4 regions of the Streptomyces sp. NPDC050418 genome follow, and region 1 is predicted to be linked to each of the others. Evidence: riboswitches for the same ligand, from Rfam matches in the RefSeq annotation. Region 1 holds a riboswitch; each other region holds the start of a gene.
What was found. Region 1 has a riboswitch for cyclic di-AMP ahead of ACIBI4_RS03020 (peptidoglycan DD-metalloendopeptidase family protein). Riboswitches for the same ligand answer to the same signal wherever they lie in the genome.

Region 1 (4,205 bases):
GAACTCGTCCATCTCCACTGGGGACCGCGCATCACCCTCGCCGACGCGGAGGCCCTCGCGGCACGGCCCGGGCCCCGCGGCAGCGGATTCGAGTCGCCGCTGGACGGGCGCGAGGAGTATCCGGTGGAGGGCGGGCCACGGTTCGTCCGGCCGTCGCTGTCGGTGCGGACGCCCGAAGTGCGGGGCACGGAATGGCAGTTCGCCGCCGCCTCGTACGACGACGGAGTGCTCGGACTCGCCTTCCGTGACGAGCTGCACCGGCTGCGCGTCACGCTGTCCTACGGCATGCGCGGCGATGTCGTGGAGCGGTCCGCCGAACTCGTCCACGAGGGAGACGGCCCCGCCGTCGAGGTGCTGCGCGCCGACTCTGCGGCCTGGACGCTTCCCGCGCGCGACGCCTGGCGGCTCACCCAGGTGCACGGCCGCTGGGCTGCCGAGTCCCGCCTCGAGCAGGTGCCGCTCGCGTACGGGGAGCATCTGATCGGCAGCCGGCGCGGGCACACCGGGCATCAGTCCCTGCCGTGGGTCGCCCTGGACGCGGAAGGGGCCGGCGAGGAGCACGGTGAGGTCTACGGCTGTGCGCTCGCCTGGTCGGGCTCGTGGCGGATCGCCGTGCAGAAGCTGCCCACCGGCCTGGTGCAGATCACGGGGGGTACGGGCCATGACGACTCCGGGCAGGTCCTGCTCGCACCAGGGGACACCTGGCGCACGCCGGTGTTCGCCGGACTGTGGAGCGACGGCGGCTTCGGCGGCGCGAGCCGCGCCTGGCACGCGTACCAGCGGGAACACGTCATCCCGGACGCGGAGCAGGTGCGCCCGGTCCTCTTCAACTCGTGGGAGGCGACGAACTTCGACATCTCGGCGCCACAGCAGCTCGGACTCGCCCGCCACGCGGCCGCGATGGGCATCGAACTCTTCGTCGTGGACGACGCGTGGTTCGGCGCGCGGGTGAACGACCGTGCCGGGCTGGGGGACTGGACGCCCAATCCCGACCGATTCCCCGGCGGGCTCAAGCCGCTCGCCGACGAAGTGCACACGCTCGGAATGCAGTTCGGCATCTGGGTCGAACCGGAAATGGTGAATGCGGACAGCGATCTGTACCGGGCGCATCCGGACTGGGTTCAGTGCCATCCCGGTCGCACGCGGACCGAATTCCGTAATCAACTGGTGCTCAATCTGGCCCGCGAGGACGTCCAGGAGTATCTCTGGGAACAGCTGCACACCCTGCTTTCCTCGGCACCCGTCGACTACGTGAAGTGGGACTTCAACCGCTGTTTCACGGATGCAGGATGGCCGGGAGAGCCGTATCCGCAGAAACTCTGGAACGAGCATGTACATGCCTTCTACCGGCTGCTCGACCGGCTGCGCGCGGCCCATCCGTCCGTCGCCTTCGAATCCTGCTCGGGCGGTGGCGGCCGGATCGACCTGGGCGTCCTGAGCCGTACGGACCAGGTGTGGACCTCCGACAACACCGACCCCCTGGACCGGCTCGCCATCCAGCACGGCTTCACCCAGATCCATCCCGCGCGGGTCATGGCCGCCTGGGTCACCGACAGTCCGAACGTGCAGCTGAACGACCGCGTGAGCTCGCTGCGCTTCCGCTTCGTGAGCGCCATGGCGGGCGTGCTCGGCGTGGGCGGCGACCTCGCCGAGTGGAGCACGGAGGAACTGGCCGAGGCCCGAGCATGGGTCTCCCTCTACAAGGACATACGGGACACCGTGCAGCTCGGGGACCTGTACCGGCTGCTGCCACCGGACGGCGGGCTGAGCGCCGTGCAGTACGTACGCGGGGACGAGGTCGTGGTCCTGGCGTGGCTGCAGGCCCAGCGGAACGGGGAGCCCGTCCCGCCCGTTCGCCTGCGCGGGATCGCCGCGGACGCCTCGTACGAGCTCATCGGTGCGGGCGGAGCGGGCGGCGGCCGGGACGGCGAGGTGCATCGTGGGGCCGTACTTCTGCATCACGGACTGCCCACCGGTCTGAAGGGAGACTTCGATGCCGGTGTCTACCGGTTCCATCGCGTCCGCCCCTAATGCCCGTTTCTGAACCTAAGGTGTAACTGGCCCTGAAATGAGGGCTGATGGCGCGCGGGGCGTGAGCGGGATCATATTCGTGACCGTGTGTGGCGATCTTCCGTGCCGAATTCCGCGGCGTATGCGGACCCTAAAGATCCTTCATTCACGGAGTGTCACGGCAATTCCCGGAATGGATCAGCTTCGGTGCGGTCCAAGGGAATTGGGGTGTTTGTTTCCCGGTGGGTGCTCGCCTACGGTCGCCGACATCCGGTGGACGCCCAATCCTGCCGCCGCCGGAATTCAGCCACGCACCCGTGTACGGCAGGAGCGGGGGACCCGATGGCACGACGCCGTCTCCGGTCCCGCCGGAGCGGCTTGGGGTGAAGTCGCCTTCATGCGGCCGGGCATCTCCAGCCCGAACCCGACAGCTCACCTCGCAGGCGACGGAGAAGGAATGCGCCATGCCCGCGAAGGGTAAGCACCGTCGTCCCAAGTCCGCCCGTCTGACCCGTACGTTCGCCGTCGCCGGCACCGGCGGTGCCGCGCTCGCCCTGCCGCTGTTCGGCGCGACGGGCGCGCAGGCCGCCACCCCGCAGGCCGCCCCGGCCGCCGTCGCCGAGGCCCTGCCCGCGAGCGCGCCGGCCGCGCAGGCCGCGTCCGCCGACAAGACGTACACCGTCGCCGTCGGTGACTCGCTGGCCTCCATAGCCGCCGACCAGGACATCGACGGCGGCTGGAAGCCGCTCTACGCCGCGAACAAGAAGGCCGTCGGCGACGACCCGCGCGTGATCCGCCCGGGCGTGACGCTCAAGGTCGGTGCCATCGTGCAGTCGTACGCCGACGCCGCCGGCTCGGCGAAGTCCTCCTCCGGCGACTCCGCCGCCCCTGCCTCCAAGGCGAAGGCCGAGCCGGCCGCCGCCAAGGCCGAGGCCCCCGCGCAGCAGGCCGCCTCCGGCTTCACCGCCCCGGTCACCGCCGGTGTCTCCACGCAGTACCGGACCGCCGGCGCCATGTGGTCCAGCGGCTACCACACCGGCACCGACTTCGCGGCCCCCGCCGGCTCGCCGGTCAAGGCCATCGGTGCGGGCACCGTCGTCTCCGCGGGCTGGAGCGGCTCGTACGGCAACGAGGTCGTCATCCGGCACGAGGACGGCCGCTACTCGCAGTACGCCCACATGTCGCAGCTCTCCGTCTCCACCGGTCAGTCCGTCTCCGGCGGCACGCAGATCGGCCTCGTCGGCTCGACCGGAAACTCCACCGGACCGCACCTGCACTTCGAGGTCCGCACCGGCCCGGGCTACGGCTCGGACATGGACCCGGTCGCCTACCTGCGCTCGCACGGCGTCTCGCTCTGACGCCGCAGTCCCTCTTGGGGCGCGCTTGACTCACTGCCCGGTATCCGGGGCCGACGAGGCTCCGGATACCGGGCATTTGTGGCGTACGAGCCTATTCCGGGTTGGTGGAGATTTTGCGGTGGCCTAGATCACGGGCTGTCAAGAGTGGTTACGGTGGCGTAGGTCACTTCCCGGGGTGAAAAATATGCCGACGTGGCAGATGATTCGACGACACCCGCAGACCCCGACTCGACGACACCCGCAGGCCCCGCCGCCGTGACACCGGCGGCGTTCGCCTCCTATGTGGCCCTCGGCGACAGCTTCACCGAAGGCGTCGGCGACCCCGGCCCCGACGGCACCTTCGTCGGCTGGGCGGACCGGCTCGCGGTGCTGCTCGCCGACCGCCATCCCGAGCACAGCTTCCGCTACGCCAATCTGGCCGTACGCGGCAAGCTCCTCGACCAGATCGTCGAGGACCAGGTGCCGCGCGCGTTGGAGCTCGCGCCCGAACTCGTCACCTTCTGCGCCGGCGGCAACGACATCATCCGCCCCGGCACCGACCCGGACGATGTCGCCGAGCGCTTCGAGCGGGCCGTCGCGGAGCTGACCGCGGCGGTCGGCACCGTCGTCGTGACCACCGGCTTCGACACCCGCGACGTCCCGGTGCTCAAGCATCTGCGCGGCAAGATCGCCACGTACACCGCGCATGTCCGTGCCATCGCCGACCGCTACGACTGCCCGGTGCTCGACCTGTGGTCGCTGCGCTCCGTGCAGGACCGGCGCGCCTGGGACGGCGACCGTCTGCACCTGTCGCCCGAAGGCCACACCCGCGTCGCGCTGCGCGCCGCCCAGGTACTC
Region 2 (4,205 bases), on a different contig from region 1:
GGAGGCGCTGCTGCTCGGCGATATCGGCGCGCTGGGCCACGTACTGCCTTATCGGATACGCGAGCGCCACGATCAGCGAGCACAGCACCAGCGCGAGGAGCGCGGCGCGGCCCGTGAGGCGGGAACGGCGGGCCTGGCGGCGGGTCTGGGAGCGGTAGACACGGGCGGCGGTCTGCTCGCCGAGCAGCCGGATACGGGTGGCGGTGGAGAACCGGTCCCGCTCCTTCGTGGCTCCCATGTCCTCGCCTCCCCGTACACGCCGACGTCCCCGCACACGGTACGGGACCGGGTGCGGGGACGCTTCGCTTCGCTACGCCTTTGCTCCTTGATTATTCCCTTGGATGCAAAGCCCGTACGACTGGCTAGTCGCGGCTATCCGGGGGTGCTCAGCCCTTGAAGCGCGGGAACGCGCTGCGGCCGGCGTACACCGCGGCGTCGTCGAGGATCTCCTCGATGCGCAGCAGCTGGTTGTACTTGGCGACGCGCTCGGAGCGGGCCGGGGCGCCGGTCTTGATCTGGCCGCAGTTGGTGGCGACGGCCAGATCGGCGATCGTGACGTCCTCGGTCTCGCCGGAGCGATGGGACATCATGCACTTGTAGCCGTTGTTCTGCGCGAGCGCGACGGCTTCCAGGGTCTCGGTGAGCGAACCGATCTGGTTCACCTTGACCAGGAGGGCGTTGGCGGAGCCCTCCTCGATGCCGCGGGCCAGACGCTCCGGGTTGGTGACGAAGAAGTCGTCGCCGACGATCTGGACCTTCTCGCCCAGCTTGTCGGTGAGAACCTTCCAGCCCGCCCAGTCGTCCTCGAACAGCGGGTCCTCGATGGAGACCAGCGGGAAGTCGGCGACGAGACCCTCGTAGTACTCGGTCATCTCGGCGGCCGAGAGGGACTTGCCCTCGAACTCGTACTTGCCGTCCTTGTAGAACTCGGAGGCGGCGACATCGAGCGCGAGCGCGATCTGCTGGCCGGGGATGTAACCGGCCTGCTTGATGGCCTCGACGATGAGGTCGAGGGCCTCGCGGTTGGAGCCCAGGTTCGGGGCGAAGCCGCCCTCGTCGCCGAGGCCGGTGGCCAGGCCCTTGCTCTTCAGCACGGACTTCAGCGTGTGGTAGACCTCGGTGCCCCAGCGCAGGGCCTCGGAGAAGGACTCCGCGCCGATCGGGGCGATCATGAACTCCTGGATGTCCACGTTGGAGTCGGCGTGCGACCCACCGTTGAGGATGTTCATCATCGGAACGGGCAGCAGGTGCGCGTTCGGGCCGCCCAGGTAGCGGAACAGCGGCAGGTCGCTGGCCTCGGAGGCGGCGTGGGCCACGGCGAGCGAGACGCCGAGGATGGCGTTGGCGCCGAGCGAGCCCTTGTTGTCGGTGGCGTCCAGGTCGATCATGGCCTGGTCGATGAGGCGCTGCTCGGTGGCGTCGTAGCCGACGAGCTCCGGGCCGAGCTGCTCGATGACGGCCAGGACGGCCTTCTCGACGCCCTTGCCCTGGTAGCGGTTGGCGTCTCCGTCGCGGAGCTCAACAGCCTCGAACGCACCGGTGGAGGCACCGGACGGAACAGCAGCACGACCCGTGCTGCCGTCGTCGAGGCCGACCTCGACCTCGACCGTGGGGTTACCTCGGGAGTCCAGGATTTCCCGGGCTACGACGACGTCGATGGACGGCACGAGCATCTCCTTCTGGGATGTGACGCAATATGTGACGCATGGGTGCAGGGTCTCTTTGGCCTTGCGACACGAGCCTAACCGCCTCTGAGGCATCGGCCAGCCGACCGCCCGTCCCCTGGGACGAAAAGAGGCCCGAAGGCCCGTATTACGGGGCAGAAGGGCCCTGTCCGTGAAAACAGACCCGCCCCGGCGCGCACGGGGGATGGCGCGCCGGGGCGGGAGCTTTGTGGGGGCATGGGGGGAATCGCCCGAGGTGGCCGGCTCACCGGGAGCCGGCCCGCCGGATCAGCTCAGGTGGAGCTGCTGACCCGGGTAGATGAAGTCCGCGTCCTCGACGATGTCGTCGTTCAGCTTGAAGAGCTTCTCCCAGCCGCCCTTGACGTCCTTCGCCTCGGCGATCTTCGAGAGGGTGTCACCGGCCTTCACCTTGTACTCGCCGTCACCCTTCTTGACCTTCTTGCCGGTCGGGGTCTCGACGGTGCGCTTGGAGCGGTCGGCCTTCGGGGCGGAGTCGCGCTGCGGGGCGGCCTCCTGCTTCGGGGCCTCCTGCTTCGGGGCCTCCTGCTTCGGGGCCTCCTGCTGGGGGGCGGCCTCGGCGGCGCCACCGCTGTACGTCGCGTTGGACAGGCCCACGCCACAGCTCGGCCAGGCGCCCTTGCCCTGGCCCGCGAGGACCTTCTCGGCGATGGCGATCTGCTGGTCCTTGGTCGCCTGGTCGGCGGTCGGCGCGTACGCGGTGCCGCCGTAGCCGGCCCAGGTGGAGGCCGAGAACTGGAGGCCGCCGTAGTAGCCGTTGCCCGTGTTGATCGACCAGTTGCCACCGGCCTCGCACTGCGCGACCTGGTCCCACTCGGAGGCGGTCGCGGCCGAGGCGGAGCCCGCGGTCATCAGCGGCGCGGCGACGGCGGCGCCGGCGACACCCGCCAGGGTGACGGCGCGGACGGCCTTCTCGCTCTTGGTCAGACGACGGTGCTTACCGGTGCCCTTGCCCGAAAACAGCATGGAGTTTCCCCTCACCGACGCCTGCGAGGTGAGCTGTCGGGTTCGGGTCCAGTGAGTACCCGGCGTCCGTCCTCCACGAGCAGCAGCTCGTAGATATCGGACACTTCACCCCAAGCCGGACCGGCGGTCTCTCAACCGCCGCTCACGGCACAAACCTTGGGTCCCCCGCTCCTGCCTACGGCGCATGACGCGACGACTGTTCCCGGGTGACCGCCGGCAGGATTCGGCGTGCGGTCGTCGGGGCCCGCCAGTGGCGAGCGGTCACGACCGTAAACAGGCAAACACCGGAAAGACAAAGAGAATCGGGGGACGTGAGACCCATCTCTCACTTCCCCCGAAGCTCCTTTATTACGGACATTCACGGCTGAACTGGCCTATGTCCGCACCCGTGTTACGCCGTCACTTCACTCCGAGATCAAGGTTCTGACCGGGCACGATGAAGTCCGGGTCATCCCCGATGACCAGGCGGTTGCCGCCGTAAAGGGCGGACCAGCCGCCGTCGACCTCCTGCTCGTCGGCGATGCCCCAGAGGCTGTCGCCGGGCCGCACGGTGTACGGATCGTCCGAGGCGCCCTTGTCGCGGCCCGAGGCGTCGTCACGCGAGGCGTGACGGCCGGAGGAGCCGCGCTCGGTGTCCGCGGAGTCGTCGGCGGCGCGGTCGCCACGGTGACGGCCGGAGGAGTCCTCGGACGAAGTGCCGGACTCGCCGCCGGAGTTGTCGGACTTGTCACTGCCGTCCGCCTCGCCGGTCGCGCCGGGAGTGGGCAGCTCGTCCGGAATGCCCAGATCATCCCCGGGGGTCTCGGTGGCGCCGCCCGCGGAACCGCCGGCGTTCCAGTCGCCGCCGCCGTAGGACGGGAAGAGGGGCAGCGTCGGAAGCGTCGTCGCCTCGGGAGCAGAGGGGTCGGCCGACTCGCCCTGCCCACCCCGCTCGCCCGAATCAGACGTATCGCCCTTACTCCCCTTATCGGCCTTACCCGACTCATCCGACTCACCCGAGCCATCCGAGTCATCACCGGACTTGGCCCGGTCGGACGCCTCGCTCCCACCACCCTGCTCGTCACCGGCGTCGGCGGACTCGTCCGCACCCGCCTGCCCGAGCCCGGCGACCGGCGCACACGTGGCCCAGGCCTGGACCCCCCGCGCATCCAGCGCCTTCTCGGCCACGGCTATCTGCTCGGAGCGGCTGGCCAGATCGGCGGTCGGCGCATAGTCGAGCCCGCCGAACTCCTCCCAGGTCGCCTGGTCGAACTGCAGCCCGCCGTAATACCCGTTGCCGAAGTTCGCACTCCACACGCCACCGCTCTCGCACTCGGCGAGCCGGTCCCACTGCGCGCCGTCGGCCGCGCTCGCACCCGACGCACCGAACAGCGGCAGCGCGAGTGCTGAGCCGGTCACTCCGGCTGCGACGACCAGGGCGGGAGCCTGGCGGGGGCGACGGTGACGACCGTTCCCGGAAAGCATGTGAACGCCTTTCGCGTGACTGCACTGCCTTGCCTGCACCGCCGTGACGACACCGCTGCGCCGACACTGCCG
Region 3 (4,205 bases), on a different contig from region 1:
CCTTCGCGGTGTGCAGGGTCATCAGCGTGATGACGCCCGAGCCGTCCTCCTCCTCGTCCGGGATCTGGTCGGAGTCGGCGACGAGGGCGACGCGCTCCAGGAAGTCGGAGAGGGTGCCCGTCTCGCCTTCCTCGGTCTCCTGCTCGAACTCCAGGGCCACGGCGGCGAGTTCCTGGAGGTTCTCGATGCGGGTCTCGTCCTGCGGGTCCGTGGAGGCCTGCAGCTCGGCGAGATAGCCGGTCCGTTCGAGCACGGCCTCCAGGACGGTGGCCGGGCCCGCGCCGGATTCGACGATCGTACGGAGCTCCTCCATCAGCACGTTGAAACGCTTGACGGCGTTGGCGGAGCGGGCCGCCATCCCGTACGCCTCGTCGACCCGGGTGAGCGCCTGCGGGAAGGTGATCTTCTCCCGCAGTGACAGCGCGTCGATCATCGCCTCGGCGCGCTCGCCGATGCCGCGCTTGGGCACATTGAGGATGCGGCGCAGCGGGACGGTGTCCTCGGGGTTGGAGAGCACGCGCAGATAGGCCAGGACGTCCCTGACCTCCTTGCGCTCGTAGAAGCGGACGCCGCCGACGACCTTGTAGGGCAGGCCGACGCGGATGAAGATCTCCTCGAAGACACGGGACTGCGCGTTCGTCCGGTAGAAGACCGCCACATCACCGGCCTTCGCGTGGCCCGCGTCCGTGAGCCGGTCGATCTCCTCGGCGACGAACTGGGCCTCGTCGTGCTCGTTGTCCGCCACATAGCCGGTGATCTGGGCGCCGCTGCCCGCGTTGGTCCACAGGTTCTTCGGGCGGCGCGACTCGTTGCGCTCGATGACCGCGTTGGCGGCGGAGAGGATCGTCTGCGTGGAGCGGTAGTTCTGCTCCAGGAGGATCGTCGTCGCGTTCGGGTAGTCATCCTCGAAGTCGAGGATGTTGCGGATCGTGGCGCCGCGGAACGCGTAGATGGACTGGTCCGCGTCACCCACCACGCAGAGCTCGGCGGGCGGCAGGTCGTACTCGCTGGGCGGTACGTCCTCCTCGTGGGCGCCCGTGCCGACCAGCTCGCGCACCAGCGCGTACTGCGCGTGGTTGGTGTCCTGGTACTCGTCGACCATCACGTGCCGGAAGCGGCGGCGGTAGTGCTCGGCCACGTCCGGGAAGGCGCGCAGCAGGTTGACCGTGGTCATGATCAGGTCGTCGAAGTCGAGCGCGTTGGCCTCGCGCAGCCGCGACTGGTACATCGCATAGGCCTGGGCGAGGGTCTTCTCGAAACCGTCGGCGGCCTGGCCCGCGAAGTCCTCCTCGTCGATGAGCTCATTCTTGAGGTTGGAGATCTTCGCGCTGAAGGCCTTGGGCGGGAAGCGCTTCGGGTCCAGGTCCAGATCGCGGCAGACCAGGGCCATCAGGCGCTTCGAGTCGGCCGCGTCGTAGATCGAGAACGAGGACGTGAAGCCGAGCTTCTTCGACTCGCGGCGCAGGATCCGTACGCACGCGCTGTGGAAGGTCATCACCCACATCGCGTTGGCCCGCGGGCCGACGAGGTCCTCGACGCGCTCCTTCATCTCGCCCGCGGCCTTGTTGGTGAAGGTGATCGCGAGGATCTGGCCCGGGTGCACGTTCCGCTCGGCGAGCAGGTACGCGATGCGGTGGGTCAGGACGCGGGTCTTGCCCGAGCCCGCGCCGGCCACGATGAGCAGCGGGGTGTCGCTGTGGGTGACGGCCGCGCGCTGGTTCTCGTTCAGCCCTTCGAGCAGGGCCGCGCTGTCCAGGACCGGGCGCGGGGCGCCGTCGCGGTAGTACGCGTCCCGGTGTGCGGGCGCGTCGAACTTCCCGCCGAACAAGTCGGCCGGAATCTCCTCCGGGCCCTCGTCCTCGGGAGGAGGCGGCGGTCCGTGGTCGTGGGGCTCATGCCCGCCGTGGGGTTCGCGCCCGGGCCGGCCCTTGCCCTGGAGGCCCGCCAGGAAACTGTCGTCAAAGAGGCTGCTCATCGCCTACCGAGTCTAGGCGTCCGGTGTGACAGCCCGTTCCGGGTTCGGTCAGCCTGCCCCTTTCCTGGCGGTACGGGCGGGCCGCGCGCACCAAGGTCACGAAAATGTATCGGGCATATCGAACATCAACCTTCACACGGACCACACGAGTTGGCTAGCGTGCTCCGCGGGCTGCTCGTACCCCCACCGGCGACAGTCGCCGGGACCGGGCGGCCTGCGTCGAGTCCGGAGCGTCGCACGCCGCGGCAATCCGGAGCCGGGGACCCACCCAGACCTTGGGGTGAATCGGGACAGCCCCACACATGTCCCGTAGGGCAGACCTTCCTCGCCCGAACCCGACAGCTAACCCGGTAGGCGCCCATCGGAAGGAGCGCCGGTCTTGGCGTCGCACCGCAAGCCGCGGACCAGTCGAATACGTACCTCGCACGCCGTCGGGATCACCTCGGCCGCGCTGACCTCCGTGGCGCTGCTCGCGCAGACCGCGAACGCGGCGCCCGGCACCGAGCCCGACAAGCCCTCCCTCGAAGAGGTGCAGAAGAAAGTCGACGACCTCTACCGCGAGGCCGGTTCCGCCACCCAGCAGTACAACCTCGCCAAAGAGCGGTCGAAGCAGCAGCGCGACAAACTGAACGGGCTGCAGGACGAGGTCGCCGAGCGCACCGCGAAGGTCAACGAGGCCCGGCTCGAGCTCGGCCAGATCGCGACCGCCCAGTACCGCAACGGCGGCGCCTCCGACACCGCCGTCCTCCTGCTCTCGGACAGCCCCGAGGACTACTTCGAGCAGCGTCAGCTCATGGGGCGGCTCTCCGGCCAGCAGCTGAAGGCCGTCGAGGACTTCCAGGAGCTGCGCACGCAGGCCGACGACAAGCGGGACGAGGCCACCGACTCCCTCGCGCAGCTGTCCGACTCCGAGTCGGAGCTGAAGACCAGCAAGAAGGACGTCCAGAAGAAGCTGGGCGAGGCGCGCGAGCTGCTCTCGAAGCTGACGGCCGAGGAGAAGGCGCGGCTCGCGGAGCTGGAGCGCAAGCGGGAGGCCGAGGCCAAGCGCAAGGCCGAGGAGCTGGCCGCGAAGCAGGCCGCCGAGGCCGAGGCGAAGCGCAAGGCGGCCGAGGAGGCCGCCAAGGAAGAGGCAGCGAAGGAGGAGGAAGAGGCCGCCGAGAAACCGGCCGATCCACCTGCTTCCGAGGACGACTCCTACGCGGCCAAGGCCGAGAAGGTGATCTCCTTCGCCCGCTCCCAGATCGGCAAGCCGTACGTCTGGGGCGCGGCAGGCCCCGATTCGTACGACTGCTCAGGTCTCACACAGAAGGCATGGGCCGCGGCGGGCATCGAGCTGCCGCGCACCACCTGGGACCAGGTGAAGGTCGGCACGACGGTGTCCGTCGACAACGCCAAGCCCGGCGATCTCGTCTTCTTCTACGACGACATCAGCCACGTGGGCATCTACATCGGCAACGGCGAGATGATCCACGCGCCGAAGCCGGGCGCCAACGTGCGGACCGAGTCGATCTACTACATGCCGATCCACAGCGTCGTACGCCCGGCATAGTCGTACGCCCGGCACAGCGGCTGGGGCGTCAGTTCCAGAGGGTCGCGATGAAGATGTTCGCGGTGGTCAGTGCGCCGACCGCCGCGAACATCCCCTTGTCGACCTGCTCCTCGTCCCGCTTCACGTAGACGAGGCCGAGGATGACGATGAGGACGGCGAGTTTGATGCCGATCTTGATGTTGTTGACGGCGTTGTCATCGGCCTCGTTGAGGCCGACCAGGGCGACTCCGGTGACCAGCATCGTGAGCGCGCCGTGCAGCATCGCCTTGGTGAAGCGGGCGGTGCCCTCGCCCATCGCCTTCATCTGCGTGAGGAATCCACCCAGCAGCGACGCGATGCCGATGATGTGCAGCGCGACGAACACGTCCTTGAGTACGTCCATGGGCCGGAGCCTAGCCGGTCAGCCTGCCGCACCACCTGGCCACCCGCTGCCACTTGAGCGGTCATAGGCGGCCAACTCCCCCTCACGTATGACCACTTCCGCACTTTCCGTTACCAGGTGGTGACGGAGAGGTTTAGCGTCCTTGCCCAGTGACCGGCTCCCCACCGCCGTCCGGGCACCATCGGGACGGCAGTCGGCCACTACCGCCGAGAGGTCCGGCGGCGCCCCGCTCCCCCTGTGCGGGCCGCCGCCGGACGCGTAAGGAAGTGTCTGAGGTTGGCCGCGCACCGCAAGCCCAA
Region 4 (4,205 bases), on a different contig from region 1:
CAGGTTCGAGGTGGCCACCGCCCGCACCTTGCCCTCGCGCACGAGCTCGTCGAGTGCGGTGACGATCTCCTCGACCTCCACGGAGGGGTCGTCGAAGTGCGTGTAGTACAGGTCGATGTAGTCGGTCCCGAGCCGCCGCAGCGACTCCTCGGCGGCCCCCTTGATGGTGGCGGCGGACAGCCCTTGGTACTCGGGGTGCGCGCCGACCTTGGTGGCGAGCACGACGTCGGAGCGGTTGCCGCGCGCGGCCAGCCACTTGCCGATCAGCGTCTCGGACTCGCCGCCCTTGTTGCCGGGCACCCAGGACGAGTAGGAGTCGGCGGTGTCGATGAAGTTGCCGCCGCCGGCGGTGTACGCGTCGAGTACGGCGAAGGTCTGGGACTCGTCGGCCGTCCAGCCGAAGACATTGCCACCGAGGCAGAGCGGGTGGACTTCGAGGTCGGAGGAGCCGAGAGGGCGCAAGGAGGTCATACAACGATCAACACCCGTACAGGAGACGCCTATTCCGCGCACTCCGCGCTCAAAAGCCCGCAAAACGCCTAAACCGGCAGCCCTGACGTCGGGGGGTTGCCGTCAGGACTGCCGGGGTTCAGGGAAGCGCACGCGCGCAGGGCCCGCGCGAGCGAATCTCGCGCGGGACTGCACGTTCTGTACGGGAGTTCAGGGCCGGGGGCCCTGCGACCGGAAGGTCAGGGAGTGAGGCCCTTGCTCTGCAGCCAGGCCATCGGGTCGATCAGGCTGCCGCCCGAGGTCTCGACCTCGAGGTGCAGGTGCGCACCGGTCGAGTTGCCGGTGGAGCCCACGCGGCCGATCGTGTCGCCGGTCGTGACCTTCTGGCCGACGTTGACGAGGATCGACGACTGGTGGTTGTACGCGATCTCGGTACCGTCCGAGAGCTCGACCACGGTGCGGTAGCCGTAGGAGCCGGACCAGCCGGCCTCCTTGACGGTGCCGGTGTGGACGGACTTGATCGGGGCGCCGCTCGACGCGGCGAAGTCCAGACCCGTGTGCGAGCCGGAGGCCCACATCGAGCCGGCCTGACCGAAGGTCGAGGTGATCGTGTACGAGGCGACCGGGAGCGAGTAGCTCTTGGCCAGCTTGGCGAGGCGCTCGGCCTCGGCCTTGCGCTTGGCCTCTTCCTCCGCCTTGCGCTTGGCCTCCGCCTCGGCCTTCTCGGCGGCTTCCTGCTTCTCGGCGGCGGCCTTCGCGGCCTGCTCGGCGGCGGCCTGCTCGGCGGCGGCCTGGGCGGCGGCGTCGGCCTCGTCCTCGGAGTTCTGCGCCTGCTCCAGGATCCGGGCCCGCAGCGCCTCGCCGGCGTCGGCGGTGGACTGCTCGCCGGTGGAGCTCGCGGCGGCCACGGGCAGCGTGGCCCCGGTGGCCTGGGCGACGCCGGGCTGTTCCTGCGGCTCGGCGTCGGAGTCGTCGGATATCAGGTCGCCGACGACGGGAATCTTCTTGGCCTGCTCACCGAGGTCCGGCATGGAGATCGGAACCGGCGGCTTGTCCTTGGCGGTCGCGATGCCACCTGCGCCCACGGCGGCGATGACGCCGACACCGAGCACCGTGGAGCTGCGCGCGAGTCCGCCGCGCTGCTTGGCCACGCGGTGCTTGCCACGGGGCGGACGAATGGATTCCTCGGTCGGGTTCCACTCCTCCCAGGGCTCGTCGTCGAACCTGAACTCCTGGGTGCCATCCGCGAAATACGGGGCGTTGGAGGTACTGCCACGGCCTGCGGGGGTCGCCACGGGGGCGGACTCCTTTCCTTCCTTCTCGCCTACCGGGTTAGCTGACGGGTTCGGAACAGGAAGGTTTCCTACGGGCGTTGACACCTCGCGGCGCCTCTGGAGAAGGCGCCTGCTTGCCCGATTCACCCCAAAAAGGTGGTTCCCCGGCTCCCTTGCGGGATTAAGCGTGTGCGCACGGAGCCATCTCTTGTGACGGCTGGGACGACCGCGCTGCGTTATCGAACGTTAATAGACAGAGGCCCGGGATTCCAAGCCGTTCCGACAGATCGTTAGCAGCTTTGGCCTGGACTTAGCGGACACGGAGGGGTGGAAACGGACGAGTCGCCAAGGAAGTTGGGAGGTTCCGTGGGCGTCAAAATTCTGACGGTGCATCAATTGTTATGCGGAGGGCTCCCCCTCGGTCACCTTCGGTGACCTCGACGCGGGCGGCCGTGCCACGGCGAGCAGCGCCATGTCGTCCGTCGACCCCCCGCCGGTGTGCTCGCGCACCTCCTCGGCGAGCGCCGCGAGCAACGCGTCGGGCCCGGGAAAGATCCGCCCGCCGATCCGCGCCGCCGGATCGTAGAAGGCCCCCTCGGCGCTGCGCGCCTCGCTCAGACCGTCCGTATAGAAGAGCAGGATCGCCCCGGCCGGCAGCTCCGCCTGCTCCGCACGGTCGGGCCAGGACGCCAGATCGGACATCCCGAGCGGCAGCGCGGCCTGCCGGGGCTCGATCACCCTCAGTTTCCCGTCGGGGTGCAGCAGGAGCGGCGGCGGATGCCCCCGGTTGATCAGCCGTACGACGTCATGTCCGTGCGGGATCTCGGCGAGCAGCGCGGTCGTGAACCCTTCCTCGGCGTCGAGCCCGTCACGCCGCGTCCCCTCCCGCGCGAGCGCCCGCTCGAGGCGCTGCGCGACAGCCTCCAGCGTGGCCTCCTGCTCCGCGGCCTCACGGAACGCCCCGATGACGACGGCCACCGCCTCGACGGCCCCGAGCCCCTTCCCCCGTACGTCCCCGACGATCAGCCGCACGCCGTGCGAACTGTCCTGCACCGCGTACAGGTCCCCGCCGATGAACGCGTCGGCCTGCGCGGCCTCGTACCGCGCCGCCACGTCGAGGCCGCCGATCCGCGCCGCGGGTTCCGGCAGCACGGCCCGCTGCGCGGCCTCCGCGATGTAGCGCACGGACGCGAGACGCTTCCCGCTCCGCGTGACGACCCGGTTGATCAGCACGGCCAGCACGCCGACCGTCACGATGGTGGCGATCTCGGTGAGGAACTCGACCTCGAGCAGATTGCCGTTGTAGAGGTGCACCCCGGTGGTGGCCGCGACGGCACACAGGGCCGCCACGATGGTGCCCGCCAGCGAGAAGAACGGCGCGGCGATCAGCGGTGCCGCCGAGTACAGCGGGGCGCCGGTGAACTTCGGCGGCGTCACGAAATCGAGCAGCAGCCCGCCCACGATCAGCAGCGGCGGCAGCGTCCGTACGAAGGCACGCGTCCGCGTGTCCCCGCCCCGGCCCTCCTCGCTGCCACGCACCCCACCAGGTTTCCGGTCCGGACCGGCAGCGGCGAACGGTGTGGCCCAAATGGGAACGCGGGACAGGCCCCGGACCCGCCCGGCTCCGGACACGACAAAGGCCCGGCACGCTTTCACGTGCCGGGCCTTCGCCCTTTGTAGCGGGGACAGGATTTGAACCTGCGACCTCTGGGTTATGAGCCCAGCGAGCTACCGAGCTGCTCCACCCCGCGTCGGTGAAATCAACTATACGCCATCGGGGGGATGCCTCTGACCAGAGTATTTCGGGGGGGGCGGCCGCTAAGGCGCGTGCGGCTCAGCCGCTGTGGGCCCGCGCCGTGAGATAGGGGTCCCGGCGCAGGACCTCACGGCTGCCGAGCAGCGTGCCGGCCGCCAGTCCGACGACGGGCAGGGTGAGTACGGCGAGCACCCAGGCGGCACCGGGCACGGAGTCGGCGAGCGTGATCCGCAGTCCGAGCACGTCACTGAGCGGACGGGCCAGCGCCAGGGACAGACCGGTTCCGACGACGGCGCCCACCGCTCCCGCCACACCGCCGGACAGCGCGGCCTCGCCCAGCAGGATCCGGCGCAGCTCGGAGCGGCCGGACCCGAGAATCCGCAGGATGGCGAACTGCCCGAGCCGCACCCGCGCGCTGTCCGCCGCACGCACGGCACCGAGGCCGGCCGCGACCAGCGCCAGGACGAACACCCCGGCACGCATGGCGAGGTCCGCCGCTCCGAACAGGCCGGGCAGATGACGGACCCGGTCGGCGACCGGCGCCGCCGAGAACCCCTCGGCCTGAAGCGCGGTGGTGACCCGGGCCACCTCCTTCTGGTGACCGACCACGACGACGGCGGACTGGGCGCCCTCCTTGTCACGGAAGTCCTCGGGTTCCTGACCGGCGCGCGCCGCGGCCAGCAGCGCCGCGGTGTCCTCGGCTAGATAGGCGGTGCCGGGCCCGT

Region 2: another riboswitch for cyclic di-AMP. It lies ahead of ACIBI4_RS13270 (transglycosylase family protein); the one in region 1 lies ahead of ACIBI4_RS03020 (peptidoglycan DD-metalloendopeptidase family protein).
Region 3: another riboswitch for cyclic di-AMP. It lies ahead of ACIBI4_RS08745 (NlpC/P60 family protein); the one in region 1 lies ahead of ACIBI4_RS03020 (peptidoglycan DD-metalloendopeptidase family protein).
Region 4: another riboswitch for cyclic di-AMP. It lies ahead of ACIBI4_RS31545 (M23 family metallopeptidase); the one in region 1 lies ahead of ACIBI4_RS03020 (peptidoglycan DD-metalloendopeptidase family protein).

The regions. Positions count from the first base shown of each region.
Region 1 is NZ_JBITIG010000001.1:661,815-666,019, reverse strand. Features, by position in the region: gene ACIBI4_RS03025 (alpha-galactosidase) at 1-2,031, shown strand, start outside; cyclic di-AMP (ydaO/yuaA leader) riboswitch at 2,295-2,471, shown strand; gene ACIBI4_RS03020 (peptidoglycan DD-metalloendopeptidase family protein) at 2,475-3,368, shown strand; gene ACIBI4_RS03015 (SGNH/GDSL hydrolase family protein) at 3,624-4,205, shown strand, end outside.
Region 2 is NZ_JBITIG010000005.1:103,349-107,553, forward strand. Features, by position in the region: gene ACIBI4_RS13260 (septum formation initiator family protein) at 1-238, opposite strand, end outside; gene eno (phosphopyruvate hydratase) at 387-1,673, opposite strand; gene ACIBI4_RS13270 (transglycosylase family protein) at 1,953-2,669, opposite strand; cyclic di-AMP (ydaO/yuaA leader) riboswitch at 2,673-2,862, opposite strand; gene ACIBI4_RS13275 (transglycosylase family protein) at 3,069-4,067, opposite strand.
Region 3 is NZ_JBITIG010000003.1:280,594-284,798, reverse strand. Features, by position in the region: gene pcrA (DNA helicase PcrA) at 1-1,975, opposite strand, end outside; cyclic di-AMP (ydaO/yuaA leader) riboswitch at 2,204-2,348, shown strand; gene ACIBI4_RS08745 (NlpC/P60 family protein) at 2,355-3,524, shown strand; gene ACIBI4_RS08740 (hypothetical protein) at 3,553-3,906, opposite strand; gene ACIBI4_RS08735 (NlpC/P60 family protein) at 4,183-4,205, shown strand, end outside.
Region 4 is NZ_JBITIG010000016.1:20,682-24,886, forward strand. Features, by position in the region: gene ACIBI4_RS31540 (aldo/keto reductase) at 1-471, opposite strand, end outside; gene ACIBI4_RS31545 (M23 family metallopeptidase) at 690-1,745, opposite strand; cyclic di-AMP (ydaO/yuaA leader) riboswitch at 1,757-1,922, opposite strand; gene ACIBI4_RS31550 (PP2C family protein-serine/threonine phosphatase) at 2,124-3,263, opposite strand; tRNA gene ACIBI4_RS31555 (tRNA-Met) at 3,402-3,475, opposite strand; gene ACIBI4_RS31560 (FtsX-like permease family protein) at 3,559-4,205, opposite strand, start outside.